DNA from 3 places in the Sporomusa intestinalis genome. Region 3 is predicted to be linked to each of the others. Evidence: riboswitches for the same ligand, from Rfam matches in the RefSeq annotation. Region 3 holds a riboswitch; each other region holds the start of a gene.
What was found. Region 3 has a riboswitch for cobalamin ahead of ACZ481_RS24355 (TonB-dependent receptor plug domain-containing protein). Riboswitches for the same ligand answer to the same signal wherever they lie in the genome.
Positions count from the first base shown of each region.

Region 1: it holds a riboswitch for cobalamin, as region 3 does, so the genes downstream of both, ACZ481_RS04135 (redox-sensing transcriptional repressor Rex) here and ACZ481_RS24355 (TonB-dependent receptor plug domain-containing protein) in region 3, are expected to answer to the same signal.
Region 2: it holds a riboswitch for cobalamin, as region 3 does, so the genes downstream of both, cbiD (cobalt-precorrin-5B (C(1))-methyltransferase CbiD) here and ACZ481_RS24355 (TonB-dependent receptor plug domain-containing protein) in region 3, are expected to answer to the same signal.

Region 1 is NZ_AP042390.1:898,364-908,447, forward strand. It holds gene ACZ481_RS04130 (TonB-dependent receptor plug domain-containing protein) at 1-1,383, shown strand, start outside; cobalamin riboswitch at 1,559-1,741, shown strand; gene ACZ481_RS04135 (redox-sensing transcriptional repressor Rex) at 1,949-2,611, shown strand; cobalamin riboswitch at 2,805-2,989, shown strand; gene ACZ481_RS04140 (sirohydrochlorin cobaltochelatase) at 3,153-4,076, shown strand; cobalamin riboswitch at 4,134-4,320, shown strand; gene ACZ481_RS04145 (nucleotide-binding protein) at 5,027-5,839, shown strand; gene ACZ481_RS04150 (nitrogenase component 1) at 5,826-7,121, shown strand; gene ACZ481_RS04155 (nitrogenase component 1) at 7,114-8,403, shown strand; gene ACZ481_RS04160 (hypothetical protein) at 8,609-10,084, shown strand, end outside.
Region 2 is NZ_AP042390.1:2,311,314-2,321,397, forward strand. It holds gene folE2 (GTP cyclohydrolase FolE2) at 1-609, shown strand, start outside; gene ACZ481_RS10640 (hypothetical protein) at 699-989, opposite strand; gene ACZ481_RS10645 (ChbG/HpnK family deacetylase) at 1,125-1,973, shown strand; gene ACZ481_RS10650 (ArnT family glycosyltransferase) at 2,024-3,562, shown strand; gene ldhH (L-lactate dehydrogenase (quinone) large subunit LdhH) at 3,654-5,825, opposite strand; gene ACZ481_RS10660 (LutC/YkgG family protein) at 5,825-6,430, opposite strand; cobalamin riboswitch at 6,650-6,861, shown strand; gene cbiD (cobalt-precorrin-5B (C(1))-methyltransferase CbiD) at 6,994-8,082, shown strand; gene cbiE (precorrin-6y C5,15-methyltransferase (decarboxylating) subunit CbiE) at 8,067-8,693, shown strand; gene cbiT (precorrin-6Y C5,15-methyltransferase (decarboxylating) subunit CbiT) at 8,690-9,292, shown strand; gene cobM (precorrin-4 C(11)-methyltransferase) at 9,315-10,082, shown strand.
Region 3 is NZ_AP042390.1:5,246,509-5,256,592, forward strand. It holds gene ACZ481_RS24345 (ABC transporter substrate-binding protein) at 1-702, opposite strand, end outside; gene ACZ481_RS24350 (TonB-dependent receptor plug domain-containing protein) at 880-2,850, opposite strand; gene ACZ481_RS24355 (TonB-dependent receptor plug domain-containing protein) at 2,873-4,780, opposite strand; cobalamin riboswitch at 4,979-5,155, opposite strand; gene ACZ481_RS24360 (TetR/AcrR family transcriptional regulator) at 5,224-5,871, opposite strand; gene ACZ481_RS24365 (trans-sulfuration enzyme family protein) at 5,992-7,281, opposite strand; gene ACZ481_RS24370 (hypothetical protein) at 7,488-7,799, opposite strand; gene murI (glutamate racemase) at 8,122-8,895, shown strand; gene ACZ481_RS24380 (zinc ribbon domain-containing protein YjdM) at 8,907-9,245, opposite strand; gene ACZ481_RS24385 (alpha/beta hydrolase) at 9,425-10,084, opposite strand, start outside.

The DNA of each region.
Region 1 (10,084 bases), 1.2 Mb from region 3:
GGCGCTGAGGAAGGCTGGAACTGGTTTATTACAGCAGGGAAAGAAGAGCAGGATCACTCTGCCTATAAAGATTTTAAATTTGGCACCGTAAAAGATATGCCGAACAGCGCGTATGATCAGAAAAACATGACAATCCGTATTGACAGGGAATTAAGCGACACGACCTCACTGACATTCAGCGCGGAGCATGCTGACGACCATAAGGGGCAGCCTTATAAGCCACTTGGTTTTATAAACCATAATCCCAGTGCGTATTTAGATACGCTTACCAATAACTGGGATTTGACATATAATATGGATAAATCATCAACAACCCCGGGATACTTGCGCTTGTACCAAAATTATCATAAGTATGAATTGCATGATACCGATGAGGATTCGATGTACAACAATAAGGAAACCGGCATTGCCTGGCAGGATGGCTGGCACCTAGATGACAAAAACCTTTTGGTCGGGGGCGTGGAATGGCGCAATACCCGGGTGCAGCACACCTCAATGGGTAATCAGGAAATTACCAATAAGGCAGCATACTTGGAAGACCGGATGCAGCTAAATGACAAATGGATTCTGACTCCAGGCATCAGGTATGACCACCATAGTACGTTCGGTTCCAAGGCAACGCCGCGGGCTTCATTGAACTACCAGATGGATGAAACCACAGACATGTACATATCGTGGGGCAAGGTTTTTAATGCGCCGCTGGTAGATGATTTATTCTGGCCGGAGGAGGGTAGTGAGTATGAGTATGGAGGGCAAATCTACCGATACAAGCTGGTCGGCAATACCAACCTAAAACCTGAAACCGGCTATACGACGACAATAGGCATCAATAAAAAATTGGATAAGCGGACATATGTTAAGGCCAGTTATTTCCAAAGCAAGCTGCACGATGCAATTGACTGGGGCTCATATACATATGATGACAGCGGTATCTCTACAACTGTATATACACCGTCCAACATCAACGAATTACGCAAAAAGGGTGTCGACATAGAATTACGGCGGGCTATTTCGCCACTCTGGACTGTTATGACAGGATATTCTTATTTAAAGGTTGAGGAAAAAACTGGTGCTGCCTATATTCAGGACCCGGAAAACTCGCAGCCAAACGGTTACCGGCTAGGGGTTAGCTATGCCGATGAAAAATGGAATATTGATATTGATGGCACGGGGGCTACCGGGCGCAGTGCAACGAGGTTTACCTCTTCACGCTACTGGATTGTGGATCTGGCTATGAATTATTCTATTGATAAGCATGCCCGCGCCTATTTCAAAGTTAATAACTTAACAAATCAAGATTATGAATTAGTGGGAGATTCCCAACTTGGCTCGTTCCCCATGCCAGCCCGCAATTATCAGTTAGGCGTGAAATATTCCTTTTGAGGTTACAGCCAAAGTGATTTGATATAAGACCCAAAAATAGTTTCTGATTATACTAAGAGGTTGTGTTTTGCCTCTACCTCTTTAATGTAAGGTTACATCAAATCAAAACCGAAGGTGTTTGACAACTCCTGTCACAAATGGTATTATTAACATGTATAATATTCAGACATTGTAATTAAATAATCATGAGTTAGGTGCCCTTATGGGCTTAATAGGGAAGCCGGTTAAACACCGGCGCGGTCCCGCCACTGTAATGGGGAGCAAAACCAAGATATGCCACTGAGACATAACTGTCTTGGGAAGGTTTGGTGGAGTGATGAGCCAGAGCCAGGAGAACTGCCTAGCTGACAGTCACCGTTTAACCCACGAGCGATGGGGAGGGGATTACAGTCGCACCGGCTTGCTGTGGCATTTACTGCCAGGTTGGCTTTGTGTTTGCTGCTGAATTCACTCCTGGTCATTGACCAGGAGTTTCTATTTAGTGTGCGCTGTAAAAATTTCCCGGCTGTCGTGGCAGCCGGGTATTTAATTTTTTATTCATTTTTACGGGAAAGGGAGATGCGAAATGATAAAAACAAGAGATGATATATCTAAGCTGACGATAACCAGGATGGCAATCTATTATAACGCCCTGAAAAAAATGCTGGATGATGGCGAGACTATGTGCCTGTCCATTCAAATCGGCCAGCGTACCGGCATAAGCTCGTCGATAATACGCAAAGACCTGTCCTCTTTCGGTGAGTTCGGCACCAAGGGTGTCGGCTACAGGATTGATTTTCTGCTGCAGTGGATTGGTGAAATTCTGGGCTACAATACGGTTTGGAACACCATTGTGGTGGGCATGGAGATGCCTCTGTTATCGATAAATTGTTACCAGAATTTCCTGCCGCCCGGCTTCCGGATCACTGCGGTTTTAGACATGGATGAGCGGAATTACGGCGTCAGGATCCCTGAACTGGGTTTAACAATTGAAGCCCTGCGGAATCTGGAGACTGTGGTGTTGAAAAAGCAGGTGAGTATCGGGTTGGTAGCGGTGCTGCCCGAACAGGCCCAACTCGTTACTGACAGGCTTGTTGCAGCCGGTGTTGCCGGTATAGCCAATTTTACCCAGACCCAGGTAACAGTGCCTGAAGGCATTGCTCTGATCCAAATCAACGCCGGCCCGATGATCAGCCAGCTTTCCTATGATTTGGCCCGCCCTGTGCCTGCTCTGCGGTCTATTATTTGATGGCGTGGCAGTTGTAAATCGCGCTGCTAAAGCGGCAGCGATTTTCCCTGCGCCGGTTATGGAAAGCGAAGCTTCTGCAGCTTTCCTTTGGACCGGGTATAATATTCACTATATTCTGTATAAAACAGGATGTGTTTGACAATAGCTGATAACGGATGCTATTATTGGTAATAAATAAGCTGTTTTTCTGAAAATTGAATAGTAGGAGCCAGGTGCCTTAAAGGGCTTAATAGGGAAGTACGGTTAAAAGCCGGCGCGGTCCCGCCACTGTAATGGGGAGTTAGCCTAAGATATGCCACTGAGACGCAACCGTCTTGGGAAGGTTTGGGTGTAACGATGAACCAGAGTCAGGAGAACTGCCTGTCTGTCAATCACCGTTTTTACTCACGAGCGATGAGGAGGGGATTTAGAATATCAATTGCGGTTAATTGTTACGGTTATCTGGATTGATTTCCTCTGAACAGAACCCTCCCGGCCTGCGCCAGCGAGGGCTTTTATTTTTGTGGTACCTATGTGGGAGATTATGGAGGAGGCAATAACTATGGAGCAAGAGCAAAACAAGTCATCAAAAAAGGCTATTGTCGTTGTTAGCTTTGGAACTTCTTATCAGGAAACCCTTAAACTAAATATTGAAACTGTCGAAAACAAAATCCGCGCTAGTTTTCCCGAATATGAGGTGCGGCGGGCTTTTACTTCGCGTACCGTCATCAAACGTTTAGCCGCTGCCGGCGTTCAGGTTGATAATGAGATCCAGGCCTTACAGCGCCTGCAGGACGAAGGCTACAAGGAAGTATACCTCCAGCCTTTGCATATCGTGGCAGGTGCCGAATATGAAAAAATCAGGGTCCTTGTTGCCCATTACGCCCATGCCAAGGAAAAAGCTTTTGATAAAATCCGTTTGGGCCGCCCTCTGCTGTATTGCATGGGTCATGAGAATCATCCCGATGACTACGAAATTGCCATTAATGCATTAAAGACGCAGCTGCCTGCCGATGATGGCGCCAGCGCTGTGGTGCTTATGGGCCATGGCGGTATGCATCCGGCTAATGCTGCTTACTCGGTGTTGCAGCTAAAACTGGCAGACGCCGGCTTAAACAATGTTTTTGTGTATACTGTCGAAGGTTTTCCGTCTTTAAGCCGTATTATTGACAAACTGAAACTGCAACAGGTGAAAAAAGTTACCCTGATGCCATTTTTGCTGGTGGCTGGTGATCATGCAACCAACGACATGGCCGGGGATGAGGAAGATTCGGCGAAGTCGCAGTTGTTGGCGGCCGGCTTCCGTGTTGATGTATATTTCCATGGTTTAGGAGAGAATACCGCCATTCAGGATATCTATGTAAACCATCTCCGCTCTGCCATCGCCCATCCACTTCATGGCCACCGCCAGGCTGGGGGCAACTGCAGTCCCGGCCACAGCCACGCCTGCGGCAAAAGCCACGGTCACCGGCACGGACAGTCATAAGCCGGAAGTTGGTTATTGGCCGCTACCGTGTGGCTGGAAGCAGCCGGACTGATTTAACAAAATACAGCTGAAACAGGTGCCCTGCGGGGCTTAATAGGGAAGTCCGGTGGAACACCGGCGCGGTCCCGCCACTGTAATGAGGAGCAACTCCAATTATGCCACTGCGACGCCACCGAAGGAGGCTAGTGCCGAACACACCAGAAGTGTGTCGACGGTGCGACGCCACCGAAGGAGGCTAGTGCCGAACACACCAAAAGTGTGTTGACGGTGCGACGCCACCGAAGGAGGCTAGTGCCGGACACACCAGAAGTGTGTCGACGATGCGACGCCACCGAAGGAGGCTAGTGCCGGACACACCAGAAGTGTGTCGACGGTGCGACGCCACCGAAGGAGGCTAGTGCCGGACACACCAGAAGTGTGTCGACGGTGCGACGCCACCGAAGGAGGCTAGTGCCGAACACACCAAAAGTGTGTTGACGGTGCGACGCCACCGAAGGAGGCTAGTGCCGAACACACCAAAAGTGTGTTGACGGTGCGACGCCACCGAAGGAGGCTAGTGCCGAACACACCAGAAGTGTGTCGACGGTGCGACGCCACCGCTGCTAGCAGGTCGTGGGAAGGTTTGGAGGAGCGATGAGTCAGAGCCAGGAGAACTGCCTGTTTGACAATCACCGGTTGACCTACGAGCGATGGGGAGGGGGATTTTGCGATAACGCTTTTATAAAGCCGCAATAAACTCCTGGGTTAAGCTCAGGAGTTTATTTTTAGTTATTGCATCAATCGCAACAGCGGGTTTTTTGCGTCTACCAGAATTTATAAAAGAAATTCCGTGACATAAGAACGATTATACCCTAAAGGGCACAGGCGGCTTCTGCCATCGTCCCCAAGGACTTGACATAAGCCGAGTCTTTTCTTACGAATTGATGGAGAGAGGAATACAAGAGAAAAAAATGAAAAAAATTGCGTTTTACGGCAAGGGCGGGATTGGAAAATCGACAACAGCAGCCAATGTAACGGCGGCCCTGGCGGAACAGGGACACGCTGTCTGCCAGATTGGCTGCGACCCGAAAAATGACTCTACCAGACTGCTGCTTGGCAGCACCTGCAAACAAACAGTGCTTGATATGGTCAGAAAATATGGCGACGATGTGACTACAAGTCATGTGGTTCATAACGGTTTCCGGGGGGTTAAATGTGTTGAGGCCGGCGGTCCGGAGCCGGGGGTAGGCTGCGCCGGCCGCGGAATTATTGTTGCTTTGGAGAAGCTTAAAGCCCTGCAGTCGATTGCGGAAGATCATATTATTTTATATGACGTACTGGGCGATGTGGTGTGCGGGGGGTTCGCCGTGCCCATCCGTGAAGGCTACGCCACTGATATCTATATTGTGTCCTCCGGTGAGCTGATGTCGCTGTATGCTGCCAATAATATCGCTAAAGGGGTAGCAAGGTTTGCCGGCCGTGGTCAGGCCCGGCTTGGCGGTATTATTGGCAACAGCCGTAACATCGTGCATGAGCAGGCTTTATTAGAAGAGTTTGCCGCCAAACTTAATACCCGTCTGGTTGCTTATATCCCCCGGGATCAGACTGTTCATCAGGCGGAAATTCGCCGGCAGACTGTTATCGAATGGAAGCCGGACTCACCCCAGGCTGCTGTTTACCGGCAACTGGCCGCTTTGATCCTGGACAACCAGGAAATGTCCGTACCAACGCCCCTGGAATTTGAAGACCTTGAGGAACTGGTGTTGCGCTATGGTCAAGAGTAAGCGGCCCGTTGTCTCCCTGAAGAGCGGCTGCAGTTGCAGTATGCCTGGCGTGTGGCGGGCTGTAGCCCACAGCGAAGGGGCTGTAGTGATTTTTCACAGCCCTAAAGCCTGTGCCCATATAACCCAGGAGATGGGACTGGGTATTCATTACCGCCAGATATCCCGGCAGGAGTTTATGCCCGGACGTTACCGGGCCCCCTTAATTAGCAGTGAACTAAATGATGAACATTCTATCTTCGGCGGAGCGGAGCAGCTGCGGGCCTGCATCCGGTCTGTAGCCGGGCGCTACCGGCCCGGTTATATTGTGATTGCCAGTTCCTGTGTGGCCGGCATCATTGGTGATGATATCGCCGAGGTGGCCGCTCTGGCTGAACAGGAATTTAATATACCGGTTATTGCTTCTCCCTGCAGCGGGTATTTGGACGGAGAATATCATGCCGGTTTTTACCATACGGCCATGGCTGTGGCCGAGCGTTTGGTTACTCCGCAGCCTGTGCTGCCGGGCACGGTTGCGCTTTTAGGTGACCGTGGCGGGCCTGACAGCGAGGACTGCCGGGAAATGAAACGATTGCTCGGCTACTTTGGCTTAAAGGTCCATGCGCATTTTCCGGGCTATACCTCGCTTAATGACATGGGTTTGGTTGCCGCGTCATCACTGAACATCCTGATTGGCGGCAGGTCCCAGTCCTATGCCTGGATTCGCAAACTGGCCGCCGGACTCGAAAAAAGGTGCGGCACGCCGTTTTTTGACCGGGACCATCCTATAGGCTGGTTAGGGACCGCGGCGTGGCTGGCTGAGCTGGGGGCCTTACTGGAACGGCCTCAGGCAGCCCGGCAGGCAATTGCCGCTGAACAGCAGCGGTTGCAGGCCGCTGCCGGGGAAAGCCGCCGGACCTTGCGCCTGGCCCGGGCTGCCTTAGTTATCGGCCGGCCGCTGCCGTATTTTGAACCAGGCTGGGTGCTGGAGCTGCTTGCCCAGGCCGAAATGGAGCTGGTGGCTATTGTCTTGCTGCAGGGGGTGACCGGCCAGCAGCAGGAATTATTGCGGCAGGCCCTGGCCGCATATACAAAGGTGCCTGTCCTGCTGCAAAGTCAGGCCGGGGAAGTATTCAGTACAACTGAGCTGGTGCTGACTACGCATGAATTAGATGATGAAACGCTGCGCCAGTTTTTTGTGCCGGTATTACCGCCTATCGGTATAAGCGGTTTCATCCAACAACTGCAAAAACTGGAACGCCTGGCCCAGCGTCCGGTCCAGCGGGGAGGAATATTATATGGCTGATCAACAGTGGCATGATGTCCAAAGCTGCTTCAATGCCTGTGCCCTGACCGGGGCGGCGGCGTTTTTTGCCGGGATTGAGGATGCGGTTATTGTCGGCAACGGCCCGTTGTGGTGCTATTTCTATGCCCTCCGCTTTCTGGAGCATGCCTGCCCTGATATTGGCAGCCGCTTTTTTTGCTCCCAGGTCGATAATGATGCAGTGATTTACGGTACTGAAGAGGCCCTGCTGGCGACTCTGCAAACCGTCAAGGAAACTACCCGCCCGGCTGTGGTATTTATTGAAAGCAGCTGCTCAGTGAGTCTGATCGGCGATGATCTTGCCGCGATTGCCCGGCAGGCCGCTATGGCCTGTCCGGTAATTTGTCTGGAAAGCGGCGGTTTGGGCGGGAGCTTTCAAGAGGGATACCGGGCCGCGGCTAAAGCCTATTTTTCCGCAATGCCGTTGCCAAAAGGCCTGCCAGGAAAGGCGGGCACGGTCAATTTATTGGGGGCCACCTGCGGCTATTATAATGCCGTCAGTGATATACAGGAAATTAAGCGCCTGCTGGGAGTGTGTGGCTACCAGGTGCTGGCCTGCCCGGGGGCCGGTTCCAGCCAGGCCGGCATCGCCGCCATGGCTCAGGCAGATCTGAATATTGTCTTACATGCTGAGCTGGGGCTGGAAACAGCTTTGTTACTGCAAGACCAGTATGGTATACCCTATGTGGCCGCGCCGCCGCCGTATGGGCTGGAAGGCTCCTGGGAATGGCTCTGTGCGCTGGGGCAGGCCGGCGGCAAGTCAAAGCAGGATTTGGCAATAGCCGGTAAGGAACGGGATTTGCTGGAGCGCCGGCTGCGCAGCGCCACCCTGGAGATGGAACGGATTTGGGGTGAACTGTGGTTTGACCAGGTGCTGGTGGCGGCCCCTGCTTCCACCGCACTGGGGATGGCCCAGGCAATACGGCGGGAGTGGGTGGACACCGCTAAGCTGACGATCCTTGCGCAGGGCGGAATTATGCAGCAGATTCCGGCAGGCTTAGGCCGGGTAATCGATGCCAAAAAAGACGGCCAGGCACTGGCAGACTGCTTAAATCAACTGACGACAGGACTGCTGCTTGCCAGCAGCAATGAACGGGTCTGGCTGTGTCGCAACCAACAGCAGGCGGTGGTGTACCAGAATATAGCCTTGCCTGTATATGATGAAATCCGGCTCAGTCATCGACCGTTTATGGGGCTGCAGGGAGCTGTTCATCTGCTGGAGAGCCTGTGGGAAAGATATATTGCTGTTTGCCAGCAATATTGAGCGGCGCTGCCTGCTCCAACCGGGAAGATGCTGCGGCTGAATTGAACAAAGAAAGGTGAGCGGGTTGTGGCCATGTTGATTGATTCGCATGAGGACATGGGTAATTTCAGCACCTATGTGCTGCTGCCTGTGTCGTTTTTATGTGCTGCTTTTTAGGTGGCCAGCCTCCGGATAATGGAAAAGGTGCGGGAGTAGAAGGAAAATTATGAAACTAACAGCATTGCTCAGTTTATATCTCATCGCTCTTTGCCTGCTGCCGCCATTAGGGGCAGGGCAAACAAATGATGATGTTACTATTTCGTTGCAAGTACCTTACTATTTAGGAAAACCGCGGGAAGGCGTCAGGCCGGGGAGTCAGCTGCAGGCCCTGTACAGCATCGAAAACCGCAGTCAGGCTGCGGTTGCCGCCACACTTTCCATTAAACTGCCCCCCGGATTTTCTCTAGTTGACAGGTCTACTGTATGGCAGGTGGAACAACACCCGGAGGGGGATATTCTGCAGCGGCACATTGACTTAGCCGGCGGCTACAGCCAGTGGTTCGACTTATTGACAATCCAGGCTGCGGCAGATGTAATACCAGGTACCTATGCCATTACCATCAGCGACGGCCGGCAGAGCCGGCAGATACCATTTACCGTAATTACAACAGGCCGGAGTCTTGGCAATCAGCCGGCAGTTATTGAGGAAATTATCCTGCCGCTGGACCGGGATGGAAAAAATGACGAGCGGTTATCACGCAATACACTGGTCATGCGTGACAAAAGCTGGGACTATTATAAAAATATTATCAATGGCAAAGGGGCCTCCAATCTGGAGGTGGAGGCGCTGCACCCGCTTACCCACATGCGGCTTATTGTCAATAATCCGTCTGAGCAGCAAAAACTGGTGGTTATTACGGCCCGGTTGCTTGATGCAAATAGCCGCGAGCCGGTGTCCGGCCTGTTTACGCCGGGAACAACCGGCGAGGATAAGGATGCCGGCTCACTGGGCGGGCACGAGGATAAGCTGGTCGCTTTTGCCGCGCTCACCGGTGAGTCCAGACAGGCTGTTCAACTGCCTGTTTATATGAACGAGCAGGCGCTGACAGGAGGGCAGTACATCCTGCGGGTGATTATGGAAGATGAGTTTGCGCCACCCATTGTGCAGGAAACAGTGCTTACTGTTGTTAAAAAGGATGTAAAAGCCCTGGCCATTATTGGCGGCGCGGCCGTTACTTTGCTGGCGGCGCTGCTGCTGGCTGTCAGTCGCGTCAGGTCTGTTCTGACAACGCTGAAAACCCGCTGGCTGGTGACGGTGGCTTTATTCGGGGCGGCGGCGTTTGCGGTTGTTACGGTGCCGTCCACCCTGCTCAGTGATTTCTTTCATATTCTGATGGGGCCTTTCGGGTTTATTGTTACCGGCTTATTTCACAGTATTATGCTGTATATGATGATCATAGCGCTGGTTATACTGATTCCCCGGCCAGGGGTTATCGCCCTGATGATTATTGTGCGTCTCCTGCTGGGAATGCTGGCCTTCGGGCAGGTATCACCGATTAGTTTATTGTCTTATGGGATTAATGCCCTGCTGCTGGAAACGCTGCTGTACAGCAGCGGTCTGTACCGCCACCTGCAGTCAGCCCATGCGGCAGCCGGCCTGAGCTGGCATAAGATTGCCTGCCTGGCCTTGATCTGCGGGGTG
Region 2 (10,084 bases), 2.6 Mb from region 3:
TTTATTGAAATTCTCAGCGACTGGAGTCAGAAACCGGTATCTTATAAAGAAATTGAATATATGCTGACAGATACGATTGATCGCTTACATGCGCAGCGCGCGCATATTGATATTCATTTTAAATATTTTATCGAAAAAACTGCGCCGGTAAGCGGTTTCAAGAGTATGCTGGATTATGACTGTATGTTTTCCGGCAGTCTGGCCAGGGGGGAGCATCTGGACTTTATGTTTGGCATTACGGTGCCCTTTACCTCGTTATGTCCCTGCAGCAAGGAAATATCACAATACGGGGCGCATAATCAGCGGGGCATTATGCGGGTAAAGATTAAGCACCAGCACGGCCGCTTTATTTGGATTGAAGACCTGGCCAGCCTGATGGAGCAGCAGGGCAGCTGCCAGGTATACCCGTTGTTAAAACGGGCTGATGAAAAATATGTTACGGAAAAAGCCTATGAAAATCCCAAGTTTGTCGAGGATGTGCTCCGCGATTTAGTGCTTGCCTTGCGCCAGATTGACAGTGTCCAGTGGTTTGAGGTGGAATGTGAGAACTATGAATCCATTCACAACCACAGCGCTTATGCCGCCCATACTGAAAATGTCAGCAGATAAAGCCAGGGAGTTCACTTGGCTGAGCCTGTAAACGAACCGGCGCCGGACCATTCAGGGGAATAGTCCGGCGCCGCCCTTGCTTTATCTGGTTATTCGGCGCTGTAGTCGCCGTGGGCATCATATTTAGCAGTTAAGGTCTGATTAGCCGCCTGGCTTTTGGAATTGCCGGCAGCCGATGTGGCACTGCCCGACTGGGACTGTTTAGCCAGTTTGCCCAATTGGTTCATATCGGCCGAAGTTGCGGAACCGGAAGCAGAAGTTCCGGAAGTGGCAGAGTTGCCGGCCGTGCTGCTGGCGTAGTCGTTGTTGGCATCCAGTTTAGCTGTCAGAGTGCCGTATTGCTGTTTGCTTTCGGCCTGCTTGCTTTGCTTGTTTTGCATAATGCGAGTACCTCCTTGTTTTTTTATTTGGCCTTGTGGCCAATAATAGTATCAGAAATTGGTTATCAAGTCATACCAGGGATTTTTTGCCCGCCTGTGTTGGTGCTTGATGTAATAATTACCTTTGAGGGTGCGATGAAAAAATTAATTATCAACGCCGATGACTTTGGTTTACATGAAAATATTAATCTTGGTATTATTACCGGCCATACGCAGGGCTGTATAACAAGCGCCACCATTATGGCCGGGGGGCCTGCCTTTTTCCATGCGGCAGCGTTGGCAGCCGATTGCCGGTCGCTGGGGGTTGGCGTCCATCTTACCCTGGTCGGTGGGTATCCGGCTGCTAAGCCGGAGCAAATACCGACCCTGATTGACCGGGAAGGCCGGCTTTATGCCAAGTATCCGCTATTTTTGCGGAAGTTCTGCACGGCCGCCGTCCGCCCGGAGGATGTGCGCCGGGAGTTTGTGGCCCAGGTGAAAAAGGTGCTGGCGGCGGGAATTGAAATCACTCATCTTGACAGTCATCAGCATCTGCATGTTGTACCAGGTATTATTGATATTGTTATCGATATTGCCAGGGAGTTTCATATCCGGGCTATCCGGATTCCGGCTGAGCCCCTGTTTTATTTCGGCGGCTTCCGGCCCTCGGCCGGCCGGCTTATCGGCCGGTCCGGCCTCAGTATCTTGGCCGCTCTGGCCCGGGGGAAAGCCAGACGCGCGCGCCTGGCTGTTCCTGACCATTTTTTCGGCATGCTGGCCGGCGGCAGCATGGAGGAGCGGCTGCTCATGAACATCATTGACAGCTTGCCTGACGGCAGCAGTGAGATTATGCTTCACCCCGGCCTGGCTAATGAGGTATTGCAGCCTGTTTTTTCCTGGGATTATCACTGGCAGCAGGAACTGGCCGCAGTGACCAGCCCGCGGCTTGCCGCCGGTCTGCGGCGCTGCCGTGTTTCCCTGGTGTCATTTGCCGGTCTGGCTTAAGGAAGCGACCGGAACGATTTGGTATTTTTAAAATATAACGGGGGACGACCATGGGCAGGCAGTTGGACCGCAATATCTGGCTTGTGTCAGCGATCGCACTATTTATTATGTTTTTTAATTTGGGCGGCATTCCTTTACTTGATCCGGATGAGCCTGTGTATGCCCAAACCCCGAAAGAGATGGCGCGGTTTAATGAGTTTTTGTCGCCGCGGATTTATGGCGAATACTGGTATGATAAGCCGCCGCTGTATTACTGGCTGGTAGCCGGGGCCGGCAAGGTGTTGGGCATGAGTGAATTCGCCGCCCGCTTCCCGTCGGCGTTTTTAGGGGCCGCCGGGGTGCTGGCCCTGTACTTGTTCGGCTGTGAACTGTTTAATAAACGGGCCGGGCTGGCGGGCGCTCTTGTTCTGGCAACAAGCCTGGAATACGTGTATCTGGGTAAGGCGGCTGTTACGGATATGACGCTTACGTTCTGCCTGACCCTTGCCCTGCTGGGGTTTATTACCAAACGCTATTATCTTATGTACATCTTCGCCGGTTTGGCCACTGTCGCTAAGGGGCCGGTGGGTTTTTTGTTCCCCGGGGCCGTAATTTTTCTGTATTTGGCGATTACCGGCCGCTTTCGCCTGCTGGCAGAAATGAAGCTGCCGGCGGGAATGGTGTTATTTGCCGTGATTGGGCTCCCCTGGTATTGGTTTATGTATAGCGTTCACGGCTCTGCCTTTATTGATACGTTTCTGGGGTTTCACAATGTCACCCGCTTTACTTCGCCGGAGCACCCGGAATTAGTCGTCTGGTATTATTTCATTCCCGTGCTGCTCATCGGCTTTTTTCCGTGGACAGCCATCCTGGCTCAGTCGGTATGGGCCTCCTTGCGGCGCGGCAGTCAGGCTGACAGCCGGACATTAGTGTTTCTGAATATCTGGGCGGCGTTTATCTTTCTCTTTTTTTCCATCTGCCAGACTAAGCTGGTATCCTATATATTGCCGCTGTATCCGCCGCTGGCGCTGATTGCCGGCTGGTATATCGACAAAGTCTGGGATTTGCGGGCCAAAATAACGGCCTGGCCGGTTCTGCTTGCCCTATTGTCCACGCTGTTTGCTACCGGTATGGTTGCCGGCATGAGGCTGCTGCCCGGCCTGACATATGCCGCTTTGACGGCAGCGGCGACGCTGGGGAGCATGGCATTGGGCTCGGTAATTTTTATCCGGAAGCGGCAGCCCGGGAAAGCGTTTGGGGTGCAGGTGACAGGCATGGCCCTCTGCTTAGTGGTGATTTTTGGGCTGCTGTTGCCGCCGGCTGCCCCGTTTTTCACGGCCAAATATATTGCGCAGGAGTTTACCGCCCGGTATGACCGCCAGGCGCCGGTTTACGTAATGAAGTTTCTCCGCCCCGGCTTTGCTTATTATACTGATGTTTACGGCACGGAAGTCAAAACCCTGGGACTGGCGGCGGCTGTTGCCGGCGCCCCGGGGTCGGCCTGGTTTGTTGTTCAGCAGGCCGATTACAGGCAGCTGACAGCAGCCGACAGGGACCGGGTTAATATCGTGGCCCAGGTTGCCGACAGAATGATTTTAGTAAAAAAATAGGGAGCTGCGGCTTTATACATTGCTTGCAGGCAAGCAAAAAAGGGCCTTCCGGCGGGAAGGTCCCTTTTTTATTATCCTGTGCAGTAACTTTTTACTCTTTAATATCCTCGGCTAAGATTTCCGCAACATGTTTAATTTTTACCGCCGGCAGCTGTTTGTCAAGGCCGCCCTGAATCTGCATCATGCAGGCCGGGCAGGCCACGGCGATCACCTCGGCGTCACTGGCCTTGATGTTGGCAATTTTCTGCTTAAGGATAGGCATTGACAGCTCGCTGTATTTGACCCCGAACGCGCCGGCCATGCCGCAGCATTTGTCGCAATCTTTCATTTCCACCAGTTCATAGCCCGGAGCGGCTGCCAGCAGCTGCCGCGGTTCAGTGTAGAGGCCGAGACCCCGCTTCATATGGCATGAGTCGTGGTAGGTCACTTTTTTAGGACCGGCTGTTTTGGTCAAGCGGCCGGCTTTTTGGTATTCTCTGGCCACAAAGCTGGTAAACTCACAGACTTTGTGGCCGATTTTTTCAGCCCGCGCCTGCCATTCCGGCTCGTCGGCAAATAATTCGCCATAGGTTTGATGCCAGGTTTCGGCGCAGGTGGGGCAGGCCGAGAGGATGATGTCGGCCTTGGCCGCCTCAAAGACTTCGATATTTTTCCGGGCAATCCGCTTGGCTGTGTCCTTATCGCCCATACCGAGGACCGGTTTGCCGCAGCAGCTTTGTTCCTCCGGAAAAACAATCTCCATGTTCAGGTCCTGGAGCACCTTATATACGGCTTCACCGGTTTCGGGGAAAATAAAATCAATGTTGCAGCCGCTGAAAAAAGCAATCCGTTTGGCCGGTTTATTTATTTTTTTGGTTACTCTGGCAACCCGGTCACGGAAGGGGGAATCAGCGACCGCCGGCAGGCTGCGGTCTTTGGCCATGCCGGCCAGAAACAAAGGCAGATGGCGGATTAAGCGGCCGGTTTGAAAGGGTTTCTGCCCAATAGCGGCCAGGCGCAGCAAGGTATGAAAAACCTTGCGGTTGGCCAGGACGTTTTCAAATACCGCTTTAACGCCGAACGGCAGCCCATGTTCCCGGACGGCTTTAGCCCGGAGCTCCTCGATGAGATGGGGGATATCAATCTTGCCGGGGCATATCTCGACACATTTGCGGCAGCCGATACATAACTCATTGATTTTTTCAAAGTCCCCCATGCTGTTGAGGAAGGCCGTCAGGATGGCGCCGATGCCGCCGGCATAAATATGACCGTACACATGGCCGCCTACCAGCGTATAGACGGGACAAACGTTCAGGCATGAGGCACAGCGGACACATTGGTAGATTTCTTTGAATTTGTCATCACGGGCTGCTTTTAAACGGCCATTATCAAACAGGATAATATGCAGTTCCTTTTCCTGTTCCACCCATTTGCCGTCCTGCTTAACCATTACCGGGGTAACTCCTGCGGTCATGGTCATATAGCTGGTCATCAGCTGGCCGGTGGCGTTGCGCGGCAGGGTGCGCAGGATCGGGGCGGCATCGTTGATGGTGGGGATCAGCTTTTCATAGCCGATGATAACAACATGAATACGGGGCAGGGTAGTTACCAGGCGGGCATTGCCTTCGTTGGTTACCAGGCCGATAGCCCCATTTTCGGCGATGCCGAAGTTTGCCCCGGAGATACCCATGTCGGCCTGGAGGAATTCACTTCTGAGGGCTGTCCGGGCCGCCTGGACCATAAAGGGAATATCAGTGGGAATTTCCTGTTTCAGTTCCCGGGAAAAATAATCGGCAATCTGCTCCCGGTTTAAATGGATGGCCGGCATAACCATATGGGAGGGCTTGTGACCGGCCAGGGAGATAATCCATTCGCCCAGGTCGGTTTCCTTTACATGCAGCCCGGCTGCCTCCAGGTCATGATTCAGGTGAATCTCCTCGGAGGCCATGGATTTGGATTTCACAATCCGTTTTACATTCTTTTCCCGGCAGAGATTGATAAGATATTTTTTCAGGGCTTCACCATCGTGGGCCCGGAACACTTTGGCGCCACGCCTGGTTGCTTCGGCTTCAAATTTAGCAGCCAGGTTGTCAATGTCGGCAACCGCCCCGATCTTCATCTGCCGGACCTGCTCGCGGAGGGCTTCCACATCGGCCACATTCTCATAGGCTTTGGCCCGCGAGACAGGGTAGGCCTCGGCAAAGCGGCCTAAGGCGCCGCGTAATATATCGTCATTCAGTTTCTCTTCTATTTCATTTTTTATATTCCGGTTGTTTGTATTCATTAACAATTACCTCCGTTAACTTCTTCATCAACGGCAATAATGATAAACCGGCTGGGGCCATGCACGCCGATTGTCAGCACCCGCTCAATGTCGGCCGTGCGGCTGGGACCGGTAATGAAACTAATATAACCACGGTCATATACCTTGGAGATTACCTCCATGGCTTCTGTTACACCAGGCACAACATGACCACTGTTCATAAAGGCAACATGAACAGGAGGAAGCATGGAAACCAGGCGGCTTTCAAAGGCCATGGCATCCTGGCAGACACTGCCTGATTCAGCGATGGCAAATTCCACCGCCGAAATGCCAATGTCGGCGCTCTCCGCATGCTCGGCAATGTCGGCCTGGTCGGTGTACAGAGTAACACCAAGCTCGGCCAGGGCGGCATTGATGCCGGCTGCTTGTTGCAGCGGGCTGTTGACAGCTACAATTTTGCGGGCATTTGTGTACTTAACAAGGCTGGTAATGACTGCGGCAGCTTCGGCTGCTGTTTTGACCCGGAAAACCTCAGCGGCGGCGTTTTTGGCCCTGGCCTCAAACTCTGAGAACAGGCTGAGGCCGTCGGCATAGGCTGTAAACGCTTGTTGCCAATGCTCACTCACTTTTTTCAAACTCTCCACTCCCCCAAATAAAAAATTAGATGTTTGGTATGATGGTCTGACCAGTGTAACATTCCGCATGGAGATGAAAAAATCCTGTTTGAATTCGCAAAAAATTGCATAATTTTTGCAATTAAGAGGCTAACTATTAAAATTCATAATTATTCGACCAGCCAGCAGGAAAATACATAACAATAGGGAATTATATTTAGGATAATAATTTGATAAGTGTAGGGAACGGGTGCTTCACGCTTAATAGGGAAGTCCGGTGCAATACCGGCACGGTCCCGCCACTGTATTGGGGATGCTGCTTAAATTTGTGCCACTGGGAAACCGGGAAGGCGAGTAGTCCGGCAAGTCTAGCTTTGGGTTTGGTGGATTACAAGGTCGCGATGAACCAGAGTCAGGAGACCTGCCTGTTCCGGCACATGCCGCTAGTACTTCATCTGATGAAGTACTGGGACCTACGGAAGATAGGCAGGTGTGGGTACAATAATCAGGCAAAAAATTTTCTTGTTTGGTATTTACCCCCTGCTCAAGGGGGTTTTTTGTTGTCTGATAAACCGATGCGCAAGGGGATTACCACCGGGACCTGTGCGGCTGCCGCTGCCAAAGCGGCGGTATTGGCCTGGAAAGGGCAGTCTGTGGCAGCAGTTGAGGTAATTTCACCCCAGGGGGTGGCGCTGGCAGTGCCGGTGGCCGGAAGCTCGGCAATTGCCGGCGGCGGTACGGCCTGGGTGATAAAGGATGCCGGTGATGACCCCGATATTACCAACGGGGTAAAAATTATGGCCGAAATGATGGTAAACGATGAGCCTGGCGTAGTGATTAAAGCCGGGGAAGGGGTCGGGACCGTGACCAAGCCGGGTTTAGCGGTACCTGTCGGTGAACCGGCGGTAAATCCCGGGCCGCGGGCCATGATTATCCGGGCGGTTGGGGAATGCCTGCCGCCGGGCAGGGGCGCGGTCGTGACAATCTCTGTGCCCGGCGGGGAAAAACTGGCTGCCAGGACGCTGAATCCAATCCTCGGGATTGTTGGCGGTTTATCCATTATCGGCACTACCGGTATTGTGGAACCGATGTCCGAAGAAGCGTTTAAAAATTCGCTTGTGCCGCAAATCAGTGTGGTGCAGGCACTGGGCTATGATGAGATCGTGTTTGCCCCGGGCAAAATTGGCCAGGATATTGCGATCAACCGTTATGGCATTCCGGCTGCCGCTGTTGTTCAGACCAGCAACTTTATCGGCCATATGCTGGAGAATGCCGTTAAATATGGTATGCGCCGGGTACTTTTATTCGGTCATCTCGGGAAAATCGTCAAAGTGTCGGCCGGCATATTTCATACCCACAACCGGATGGCTGATGCCAGACTGGAGACACTGGCCGCCTATCTGGCCGCCGGCGGCGCACCGCAGGCCGCGGTCGAGGAGGTTTTGGCCTCCACTACGACCGAGGCTGTCATGCCGATTATAGCCCGCTATAATATGACGGCTGTGTACAAGGTGCTGGCTGAGCGGGCCAGTGCCCGGGCCGAGCGGTATGTGTTCGGCGATTTGACTGTAGGAACCGTGATTGTGACCCTGAAGGGCGAAATACTGGGGCTTGACCAGACTGCCAGGGAAATTGGAGGCCATTTAGGATGGAACATCAGATAATCGTTGTGGGCATAGGCCCTGGCTCGCCTGATTATGTGCTGCCTGTCGCGAGCCGGATTATCGCCGGGGCGAAGGTTTTGGTGGGCAGCAAGCGGGCGCTTGACACATTCGGCTCAGCCCATCAGACCAGGCGGATAATCGATAAGGATGTTGAGGGCGTGCTGGATTTCATCGGGCAGCAGCTTGCCTGTGAGGATGTAATTGTGCTGGTGTCGGGCGATCCCGGCTTTTACAGCATGCTGACTGCCCTTAGGGGCCGGTTCGAACCTACGCGTATCCGGGTTGTTCCCGGCATCAGCTCTGTGCAGCTGGCGTTTGCCCGGCTGGCCGAAGTCTGGCAGGATGCGGCCTTAATCAGCATGCATGGCCGCGAGGCGGCCGATGAGCTGCTCCGATACCGGCCGGGGTATAAATTAGGTATTTTAACCGATCATCAGCATAACCCAGCCCATATTGCCCGTGTGTTGCTGGCGCAGGGGTGGCCGGAAACGGCCTGTGTCTGGCTGTGCGCCAATTTGTCTTATGATAATGAAGCGGTAGCGGCGCTGACCTTGGCTGACACAGCGGCAACCCCCGGGTTCGAACATAGCGTAATGGTGGTGAAGGCATGAACCATAAGCTGGGAATTCCCGACAGTGAGTTTATCCGCGGCGGCATCCCGATGACCAAGCAGGAGATCAGGATTTTAACCCTGGCGAAAGCCGGCATCGGTGCTGCGGACACGGTGATTGACATTGGCGCAGGTACCGGCTCGTTGTCGGTCGAGGCTGCTTTGCTGGCCAGCCAGGGGCGGGTATTTGCCATTGAGCGGGAAGCGGAAGGGGTTGACTTAATCAAGGCTAATGCCGCTAAATTTCAGGCTGCCAATGTGGAGGTCATACTGGGCTCTGCCCCGGAGGCGCTGGCAGGACTGCCGGCGGCTGAGGTTATTTTAATTGGCGGCAGCGGCGGCAGGCTGTCTGAAATTCTCAGTTGCGCCGACGGGTTGTTGAAGCCGGGAGGCAGAATGATTATCACGGCAGTTACGGTAGAGACCTTAGCTGCCGCCCTTGGCAGCATGCGGCAACGGCCTGAATACCAGGTGGAAGCCTGCTGCGTTCAGGTTACCCGGCTCCAGCAGGCTGGCGCCAGCAATATGTTTAAAGCACTTAATCCGATTTATATAATTGCCTGTGATAAAATGGGCAGCTGCCGCAACATTACACAGTGAAGAAGAAAGGAGCACAAGTAAAATGCATGTATTTTTTGTAGGAGCCGGACCTGGCGACCCTGAGCTCATAACCGTGAAAGGGCAGCGTCTATTAGGCCAGGCGGATATTATTATCTATGCCGGTTCGCTGGTAAACCCGGCGCTGCTGTCGCTGGCCAAAAACGGGGCTGTGATTTACAACAGCGCTTCTATGACCCTGGAAGAGGTTATTGCCGTGATGGCGGCGGGGGTTAAGGACCAGAAGCTGGTAGTCAGGCTTCATACCGGTGATCCCAGTATTTATGGCGCCATCCAGGAACAAATGGATGCACTGGCGGCCCGGAATATTACCTTTGAGGTTATACCGGGGGTTAGTTCCTTCCTGGCCACCGCGGCGGCCTTAAAGCAGGAATATACCCTGCCTGACGTGTCGCAAACAGTAATTATTACCCGCCTGGAAGGCCGGACGCCGGTGCCGGAGAAAGAAAAACTGGCGGCGCTGGCCAGCCATGAAGCAACGATGTGTATTTTTTTGAGCGTCCATATGCTCGATAATGTGGTTAAAGAGCTTGTTGACGGCGGTTATCCCTGGGAAACCCCTGTGGCTATTGTCCAGAAGGCTTCCTGGCCTGATCAGCAAATCTTCCGCGGCACACTGGCCACGATTGCCCAGGTTGCCCGGGAGAGCGGGATTGACCGTACGGCCATGATTGTTGTGGGGAAAGTCTTACATACCGATTATGCCTTATCCCGCTTGTACGCTCCTGAGTTTGGCCATATGTTCAGGCAGGCACAGGAGGAGGGTCGGTAGGT
Region 3 (10,084 bases):
CGCCGCTACCAACGATTCCTGGGTAGCAAACGAATGAACCTCAACCTTAGGGATCGGGGCCTTTCCCCGAAAATAAGCGGGAAAGGCCTCATAATAAGACACCCGTGCCGTTTCGTCATAGCGCACAAAGCGATAGGGGCCGCAGCCAATAACAGCATCCTGGCCTTGGTATTGTGCCGGGTTTTCTACTCTTTCCCAGATATGCTTCGGGTACACTTGGAAAAATGCAGCATATTCCCGTAAAAAGCCATAGGCAATTGGCCGGTTTAGCACAATACGGACCCTGTTGCCAGTCAACAGTTCGACAGATTCAATATATCTGCTGCTGAGCGTATTTTTTTTCTTTAAAAACGCAAAGGTAAACAATAAATCCTCACCGGTAACCGGCAAACCGTCATGCCACTTTGCATTCGTTGGGTAAGTAAAAATAATTTCTTTATTGTCTTTGACTTCCCATTTGCGCATAAAATCCGGCTGCAACGCAAAGTTTTCATCCAAATTCACGAACAGGGCTTGTACAAAGGCATTATATCCCATGCGCCCAAAGGCACCCTCCTGTGAATTTATACTAAATACATCCTGGGGCATCGTTGTCCCAATCCGCAGAACGTCCCTGGTTTCCTGTTTATGTTTCTGATGTAACTGACCAGGCAAGACAACAAATAGAATCAGCAGCAACAATCCGGCAAATATTTTTTTCATCAGCATGATCCTTTTACCGCGCTGGTTGGGGGAAGCACAAGCACCAAAGGGGAGAGAGCGGTTGGCAACTGAGCACCGGCGCAATCGCCAACCAAAATCAGGCTATCCCAACGCAAAAATTCCGTTTTCATCCCGTTTCTCTCCTACTGCCTGCATAAAGAAATTACAGTTACGTTATCAGAATTTGCATTCCATACCGAGCATATAGCTGCGTCCCGGTGACGGCATATACACCCTGTTATCAGCCAATACGGCACTGTATAAGGTGATCGGCATATAATAGAGATCAAACAGATTATTGACTTTTAAAAATACGGTTGTATCCTTGTTCACACGATAATTTGTGCTTGCATTCCAGAGCCAATAGCTTTCTTCGGGAATAAATTTTACATTGTTTGTTTGAAACGTGCTTGTCGGCACAACCTCAAACCGGCCCACACCCTGAATGCCGATATCGTATTTATCCCGTTTGTACGTCATGCTGATATTTGCCTGCCGTTTGGCATAGCGGACAATGGTGCTTTCCTCCTCCGGATTCATTTTGGCAAAGCCGACGCTGCCATAGAGATTGCGAGCCAATTGCGTATTGTAGCTGATTTCAAAGCCTGTCGTGCTAATAGTCCCGGGAATGTTCCAATAGTAGGAAGGATTTGACGTTGACCCCTGTGAGTAGGCGGCGATGGCATCTGTCTGGCTTCTTTTGTATATATCAGCCTGCAGATTTGATTTTTTATTGATTTGCCAATTCATGCCGATTTCATCGGTGCGGCCGCTTGTCGGCTTTAAATTGGGATTGCCATAATACCCGCCGCCATTTTGCACATTGCCGAAGATCTCCGTCACCGTCGGTGTCTGATAAAAGCCGTTGGAGGCGAGATATAGATTTACGCTGTCATCGGCCGCATAGCCCAGATTATAGCTGGCAATCGTTTTGGCATCAAAATCACTTGGTTGCGTGTGCCGCACGCCGGCCGTAAATTTTAATTTGTCAGCCAGCTGCAGCTCATCCTGCAAATAGATGGCCTTTTCCGCCAGCACCGCAGTACCGGCGTCGTACCGCGTGTACTCCAGGCCCGCCGCCAGGCGGTTGCTGTCATTAAGCTGCTTATAGTAACGGTCACTTATATTCCAGGCGCTATAATTAACAATTTCATTAGTGGTTGCATACTTATAGCCCTGTCCGGGATCATTGGCATTGTTCCAGCCGGAAATATAGCTGCCTGTGCGCCAACTGTCCACCCTGCCGTGATAGGCGGCAAACTGGTTGCTTTCCGTCTGGTCGTCATTACGATAATCAATAATATAAGTCAAGGCAGTTAAATTAAGATGGCCGTTCCAGGGAAAAACAGCATCGCCGTAAATCCTGGCATACTCCATATCCTGCCGGTGACGCTGGTACTTTATCAGGATATCGGTATTGTCGTTCGCTTTATAACCGTATTTCAACTCGATATCGTTGGCATCCAGGTCCCGGGGATTGGCGTTGCCATTCCCGTCAGTAAAATCACCGCTGTTTTTCTTTTGCCAGTGGACAGACCAGTAGCTTCTCTGGCCGTCTGTTCCTTGTGTCCCCAGATTATAAACCTGATAGCCGTTATCGCCGGTAGTGTATTTCAGCGTGGACTCTGCCGCCGGCGCTGTGATTTTTCCCGGCCGTTTGGTAATGATATTAATGACCCCGCCGACCGCATCAGCGCCGTACAGTACGGAAGCCGAGCCACGCAACACCTCTATCCGTTCGATATCAGTCATATTATAATTGACTGCATTGGCCTTATAAGAGGTCCCGATATTTTGACGAACTCCGTCTACAAGCACAACCACCTTATTGGAGCCCCGCAATGCCGGCGCCGTCTCGCCCGATATCTCATAGCCGATGCCATCGCCATACAGCGGTGTATTAAAGCCCGGTACGTGTTCCATAATTTCGTACAAGCTTTTATAATGATTTCTTTCAATTTCCTCGCCGGTAATAACTACCATGCCGGCATTGCTTTTTGCCAGCTCCACCGGCGTTCCCGTTGCGGTAACAACCACTTGCTCCAGGGTAAACTCCGCTGCCGGCGCTGCATAGCCACCGGCCGACAAGGCCAGTGCCACTAAGCCGGTCAATACAACAAGCCGTTTTTTCCTTAACTGTAAATACATCCTTCTGCGCCTCCTGCCACCTCTAAAATGAATATTCAACACCTAATAGGAAATTACGCCCTTTGGCACTGACATCAGCCATCACCCCGGTTGTAGAATTATACCAGCTGACAGGCATGTAGTATTCATTAAACAAGTTGTTGACCTTTGCGAATACCTTCGTATCTTGGCTGGCCTGATAATTGGCACTTAGATTCCAAACCCAGAAAGTCTCTTCCGGTAAAAATTTTACACCGGCGGGAATAGATGACGGCCGGCAAATATCATAACGTCCGATCCCTTTCAGGCCAACGTCGTATCTGGCTTGTCTGTAGGCAACCCCTAGTGTGACAATATCAGCCGGAGTCGAAACAACAATGGGATTATGTCCGGACCACATTCTGAAATAACCCAAATCAACAGACAGATTTTTGTCAAATTTCTTCGCCATATTGAATTCAAAGCCATTATAAATATTTTCGTTCGCAGTATTAATATATTGTCTCATGCCATCGGCAACATTTTTATAGGTAAAGCCATTGGTTTCATTACGCCGGAACACATCAACAGTAATTTGCGTGTTCTTATCAACAGTAAAGTTAAAACCAATTTCATTCGTTTTGCCGGAAGCCGGCTTTAAATCATAATTAGGAATATACAAGTAATTTCCAAAAACTTGTCCTTCCGAGGGCGGGACATAGAAGTCCGCCGAGTTGGCAAATAAATTCAAGCGGCTGTTGACCTTATAGCCTAGATTAAAGCTTTTGGACGTATTATACTCATACTCTTTCGGCATTGTCCGGCGTACACCGGCCGTAAATTTTAATTTTTTATTGATCTGGAATTCGTCCTGCAAATAAACAGCGCTTTCACTCAGGCGGCTGGAGCCAACTGCTTTATAGGTGCTGTAGTCATAGCCTGTGCTGATGCGGTGCCTTGCATCAAGCTGCCGAAAATAACGGTTGCTGACCGCCACTTTTGTTACATCCGTATCATCGGTCTGGGATTTGCCGCCCGGCAACAGGCCGTCACAATGGCGCTCACTGTCCATGCGGCCACGGATGATGGAAAACTGGTTGCCTTCCGTCAATTCTTTGTTTTTATAATCAACAATCATCGTTAGGGCGCTAAGATCATGGAACCCGTACAGCGGTGCATCGTAATCGCCATAACCTTCCGTATAATTGATATCATGGCTGTTTGCATAATACTTAAAAATCACATCGGTAAATTCGTTTACACTATAGCCGTATTTGAAATTAATGTCCTGTACGTCTAAATCTGTGGCATGACTTTTACCGTGACCGTCTTTATAATTACCCTGATTTTTTTTCGCGGCACTGATATACCAGAAACTGTTCCCTTCCGCGCCCTGATTGCTGACGCGAAACGCGTGGTAGCCATAACTGCCGGCTGTATAACTAGCTGTCGTCTCCGGCTTTGTCTGCTGGCGGGTGGTAATAATGTTAATAACGCCGCCAACGGCGTTAGCACCGTAAATCGTGGAAGCAGAACCCTTATACACTTCAATCCTTTCGATATCTTTCATGTCAAATTCCGAAGCACCGCCGCGAAAGGCCGGATTCATCCCCTGATTTACCCCGTCAATTAACACAATGGCGGCAGCGCCACGAATCGTCGGTGCCGAATAACCCGACAGTTCATAGCCAACACCCGTACCATACATGCGGGTATTCACACCTGGGACATTTTCCAGGACATCATAAATTGTCCGGTAATGATTTTTTTCGATATCCTGTTTTGTTATTACCGTAATATCCGAATAGTTATCGGCAGCACTTACCGGCGTTGCCGTTGCGGTAACCACTATGCCAGCTAAATGAAAGGTTTCGGCAGCCTCCTGGGCGGCTTCGGCATTTGTGCTGCTTACTGCATTGCAAGTGAGTAGTGAAAGTAAAATCATTTTCCTAAGGCTATATTTATAACGCACTAAACACACCCCTTAAAATTGCCCAATTCACTTATGACTTTTTTGCAATCAATAATCTGGCCACAATTATTAACAGAAAATAAGCATACTTCCGCTTTTGAAGACAGCGGAAGTATGCTTATTCAATAAGTTAGCGCTAATAGCTCAACGCTAAGCAATATTCTTATTTATGCATTACTCGCCTTGTCGATCGCAGGCAAAAGTAATCAGGAGCAGGCAGTTCTTCTGACTTAAGTTCATCGCCTTTTTTCGCCTTCCCAGATAAGATCCAGTGACATATTGAAAAAAGACTCCCTATTACAGCAGCGGGACTGTATCGGATTTACACCGATTTCTCTATTAAGCCTGTACGGCACCTATTCCCCACAAGTATTAAATTAGACTAATATTTCGACCCCGGGTCTAATTATTATTCTATAACTCTCTATTTACTATTGTCAAGGTTATTTTTTACTTTTGTTGTATAAAATGCCATCAATAAAGAAACGCAGCATACGGACTACCCGAAACTCATATAAGCTTTTCCGTTCAAATAATAACTCAGCGCTTTGCTCGCTGTAGAATTTGCCGCTGCTAATCATTTGCCGGTAATAACCACGGATAAAATGCATTTGTACTTCAAAAATATAAAAAATTTCATTTCGGTTAAAATCATTAACTTTGCCTAATACTTTACTATGCAGTCCGTCATATAACATAGTCAAACGCTGCTTTTCTTCGATAACCTCGTGTTTTTCGCACTCGCTGTTAATTATGTCTTCATATTCCAGCAATTTTATCAGCAAGTAGTGTTCCTTAATAAATTTATCGGTCATTTTTATGGCAAAACCTTTAAACTCTTCCCCGCTCATAGGCGCTACCTGCTCAAGTTCACTGATAAAATCCGCTACTAATTCCACATGCAAGTCATGTAAAATCTTCAAATATACAGAAGCTTTCGATGTAAAATAATAAAAAATCATTGATTTTGCCATTTTTGCAGCTTTCGCTATATCTTCGACGCGCACTTCATCGTAATGATTACTTTTTATCAAATCCCTAGCGGCTGCAAGAATTTGTTCCCGCTTTAAGGCCCGTTTAGTATTAGCCATATCCTTGACCTCGTCATTTGTATAAATTATAGTATGTATCCTGCCTGCTTAAGCCGGCCGCATGACAAACCAGCCTCGGCCGCCATCGCGTTATTAGGCTGTATGCAGGCATATACTCTATTACCCTTCCTCTCCCAAGGCAGCCTCGGCCGCTTGCTGGAGATCACGCACAAGATCCCGGTAATCTTCGAGTCCGGCGTGGAAGCGTAAAATATACCCCTCCGGCAGGGGCGTGACTTCGCGGTTGGCATGCACCGGCAATACCAGCGACAAATGCCCGCCCCAGCTCTCAGCAACCCAGAACAGGTTCAGGGCATCGACAAAAGCCTCGATGTGCTTTGCCGGCAGGTCCGGACGGAAAGCGACGCTGAACAGGCCATTGCCTTTACTGAAATAACGTGTAAACCGTTCGTGATAAGGTGAGGTCGCCAAAGTCGGCGAAAGGACGCCGGTGACAAAAGGCTGTTGCAAAAACCATTCGATCAGCCGCGCTGCGGTGTCGGCGTGTTGATTGAGACGTTCTTCGGTCGAATCAATTCTGTGATACAGCCGCGAGCAAGTCGTTGGTGCGACCGCGCCATTACCGGTTGCGCGCAATTCGTCGGCGATGCGCTGCAGATCTTGCGGATGCTTGGCGATCACCATGCCCGACGGCGTATCGCCATACCCGCCTTCGTATTTTGTCGTCGCTTGCACAACGATATCTATGCCGTGTTCAAGCGGTCGAAAACGGACGTGGCTTGCCCAGGTGTTGTCCATAATAGTACGTAATTTGGCATGTTGGGCTATCGCTATTATGCCATCAAGGTCGGGGATTTCAAAAGTACCGCTGCCCGGGGCCTCGATATAGACAATCAATTCGTCGCGTAATGAATACTCGCTGCGCGCTTTTACCAGGAGCGAGTGAAATTCCTCTGCCCCAACCCCTGCGGGATAACGGATTTGTTTTATGCGACGCCGGTTCAAAAACCGGAGCATTGGTCCATATACATTATCAGGAATAAGAACCGCTTGCGGGGAAAAGGCATCTATAGTGGTTGCAATCGCAGATAAGCCCGACGGACAGATGACGGCGCCGTGGCCTTTATGCAGGGCCGCCATTTTTCTGCACACAGCGTCGGCTTCCGGTGTCAGTGGCACGCCATATTCCGCACCGCCATAAGGTGCTCGGCCGCATTTGTCTGCTGCCCGATAGGTCCCAAGCTTGGGAAACAAAACTGAACTTTGCCCCCAGGAACCGGTTTGCGAAAAGCGGCCGGCATCGCCAAGGCCGGCCGGATTGGGATGCCCGCAAACCGCGTAGGGATCGGAAACAGGCTCATGTAAACGTCGTGTTGCCGGCGAACAGAGCGCGAGAAACGCGCGTCTGGCCTCGCATTTGATTAAAATTTCCGGTATTTTACCCGCCACAGAATTCTCCTCCAAATTTTATCGTATAGATTCTTAGTTCTTTAATGAACAAACATAGTCCTTTTTTTACAGAAGGCTACCTTTCAAAAAAAAGGACTGGGCTCCTGATTGGGAGCCCAGCTAATGGTTTACTCTCGTTGACGGCGCGGCCGGAACAGTTGGCACCTAATAGCAAAAATAATTTCGCCCGCCGGCGTAGCCGCCCGTTAATTCGGCTTGATCTGCAGTTCAGAATAACCCTCGAACTGGGTCAAAATTCCGGCCAGCGCCTTCTCAACATTCGCCAGGGTTACAGCCGCCGGGTTATGCCGGTTCGTTAAATGCAGCTCAAAACCAAAAATTTGTTTATCATTCGCTGCATAAGCGCGGTTGTTGCCAACGTTAATAAGTGATATCACCTTGTTTTGAAACAAGCGATGGGCAATCTCCTTATACAAGTCCATATTATTGCTTACAGGCTCTGGGGTTACAATTTCAATAGAAAAAATCCGGGACGTTTCATCGCAGGCAATACACATTGCTAACACTTCCTCATCTCACTTGCTGAAAACACAGGCCGTACTCACGTTTCCGCCATCATATTGTAACATAATCGAGAATCATTTTCAATCATTACAATGTTTATCACACTCTGTTGCCAAGACCAAACTTTAGCCGCTTTGTTTAAGCAGCCCGGGCCAGCAACAGCCCCACCGCATAAGGTGGAACAGCGGCCGGCTCCCAGGCAAAATTCCAACCGCCGCTAATTTATGGTATGATATAGACAGTACTCTTTACGGGCTTTTTTCGGAGTTGTTCATGCTAATATAAATACAATATTGGAACTAGGAAGGGATTAAGATGAAGATCGGTTTTTTTGATTCTGGTATTGGCGGCTTAACCGTCCTTGGCCACGCTTTAAAAATACTGCCGTTTGCCGATTACATTTACTATGCGGATATTGAGCATATACCGTATGGGGAAAAGACCAAAAGCGAAGTGAGACACTACGTCCAAAAGGCTATGGATTATATGGCCGAGATCAAAGTAGATGCTGTGGTGATTGCTTGTAATACGGCAACAAGTGTTGCCGGCATGAAGCTGCGCAAAAATTATAGTTTCCCGATCATTGGCATGGAGCCGGCTGTAAAACCGGCAGTTGCGTATTGTAAAGAAAAAAACAAAAAAATATTGGTATTGGCAACCAGCCTTACGTTGCGGGAGGAAAAATTTCATCAATTAATTCAGAGGCTTGATGCGGCCGCAATGGTTGACACACTGGCGTTAGGCGGCCTGGTAAAGTTTGCGGAACAGTTTGAGTTTGACACTGCCGGTGTAAATCAGTATTTGCAAAAGGAATTTGCTCCATTAAAGCTGCCTGATTATGGCGCCGTTGTTCTTGGCTGCACCCATTTCCCCTTATTCGGGAAGGTTTTACAGCAATGGTTTGCCAAGGAAACCGTTTTTTTCGACGGCGGCCTTGGCACCATACATCATTTGGCAGATATAGTAAAGCAAAGAGGCGTAGCCCCTAGTATTGATGATAAAATTAAATTTGTCATTACAGATGGCAAACTCCCGCCCAATGATGTTGATTATAAAAAAATACTGCAAACTTATTTGCATAACATATAAACACAGTCTCTTTATATCTTTTTAACAAACTCTGATTTCAGCTTCATAGCGCCAAAACCATCAATGTGGCAGTCAATATTGTGATCGCCCTCAACCAAGCGTATATTCTTAACCTTCGTCCCCATTTTTATGGCCGAAGAACTTCCTTTTACCTTAAGATCTTTGATTACACTTACCGCGTCACCATCCTGCAACACATTCCCATTTGCATCTTTGACAACGGTTCCCTGGCTTGTGCCGGCTTCTGCTCCTGCCGCCCACTCATGACTGCATTCCGGACATACCAATAGGATTCCATCTTCATACGTGTATTCTGAATTGCATTTTGGACAATTTGGCAATTGGTTCATGTTATATTGCTCCATTCTTTATTGGTTTTATCATCAAAAAGCGGCTTTTTCCGCTATGAGTCCTCTTTACTTCCTATTCATGGCAATATTTTTTCTTATCATGCTCATTTATTTTACGAATTACCCGGCAGGGATTTCCCGCTGCAATTACGCCGGCCGGGATAAAACACATAGCCCTGCTACCGGGCCTCCCAGCTTGACGAATGCAGCGCAAAAGCAAGCGCATCCGCCACCGCAGCGGGCAACATGGAGCCGTGAGTTTTGTCAGCCTGCTCCCGAAAACTTACCTGCAGGCCGGCTAGTCCCCCTAAGTCGGCGGCGATCTCCCTGCCTGTTAGCCCGGAGCGAAACCTCGTTAGCGAGGCGGCGTCAGCTTTAGAGAGCCCTGCCCGCAGGGCTTGTTGGCCGGCAGTCTCTACCAACAGGCGTACAGACGCTTTGCCGTTCCTTGCCTGTTCGCCAGCCACGAAGCCGGCGTGCTCCGCTAAAATCGAACCGCCATTCCACCATATTGACGGATCGGCGGCCACATAAGACTGGAACGACGTAGGCGAGGTATAGAGGATATGCAGGACGAGCAAGCCAGCCAGGGAATGCCCGAATAGGGTCTGCCGGCTGCGGTCGACCGGCGCCATCCTCTCAATCACTGGCTTTAGCTCTGTTTCGATGGCAGCAAAAAATGTGTCACGGCCACCTGTTGCGAAGGCCCCTAAGCCTATGGCCTCAATCGGAATGAGATCCGGCGAGGTCGGCGGTGTGAGATCAAAGTAACGCCGGCCGACATCGATACCGGCATCAATCGGATAACCTATGCCAACCGTTACAACAGGCGAGAAACC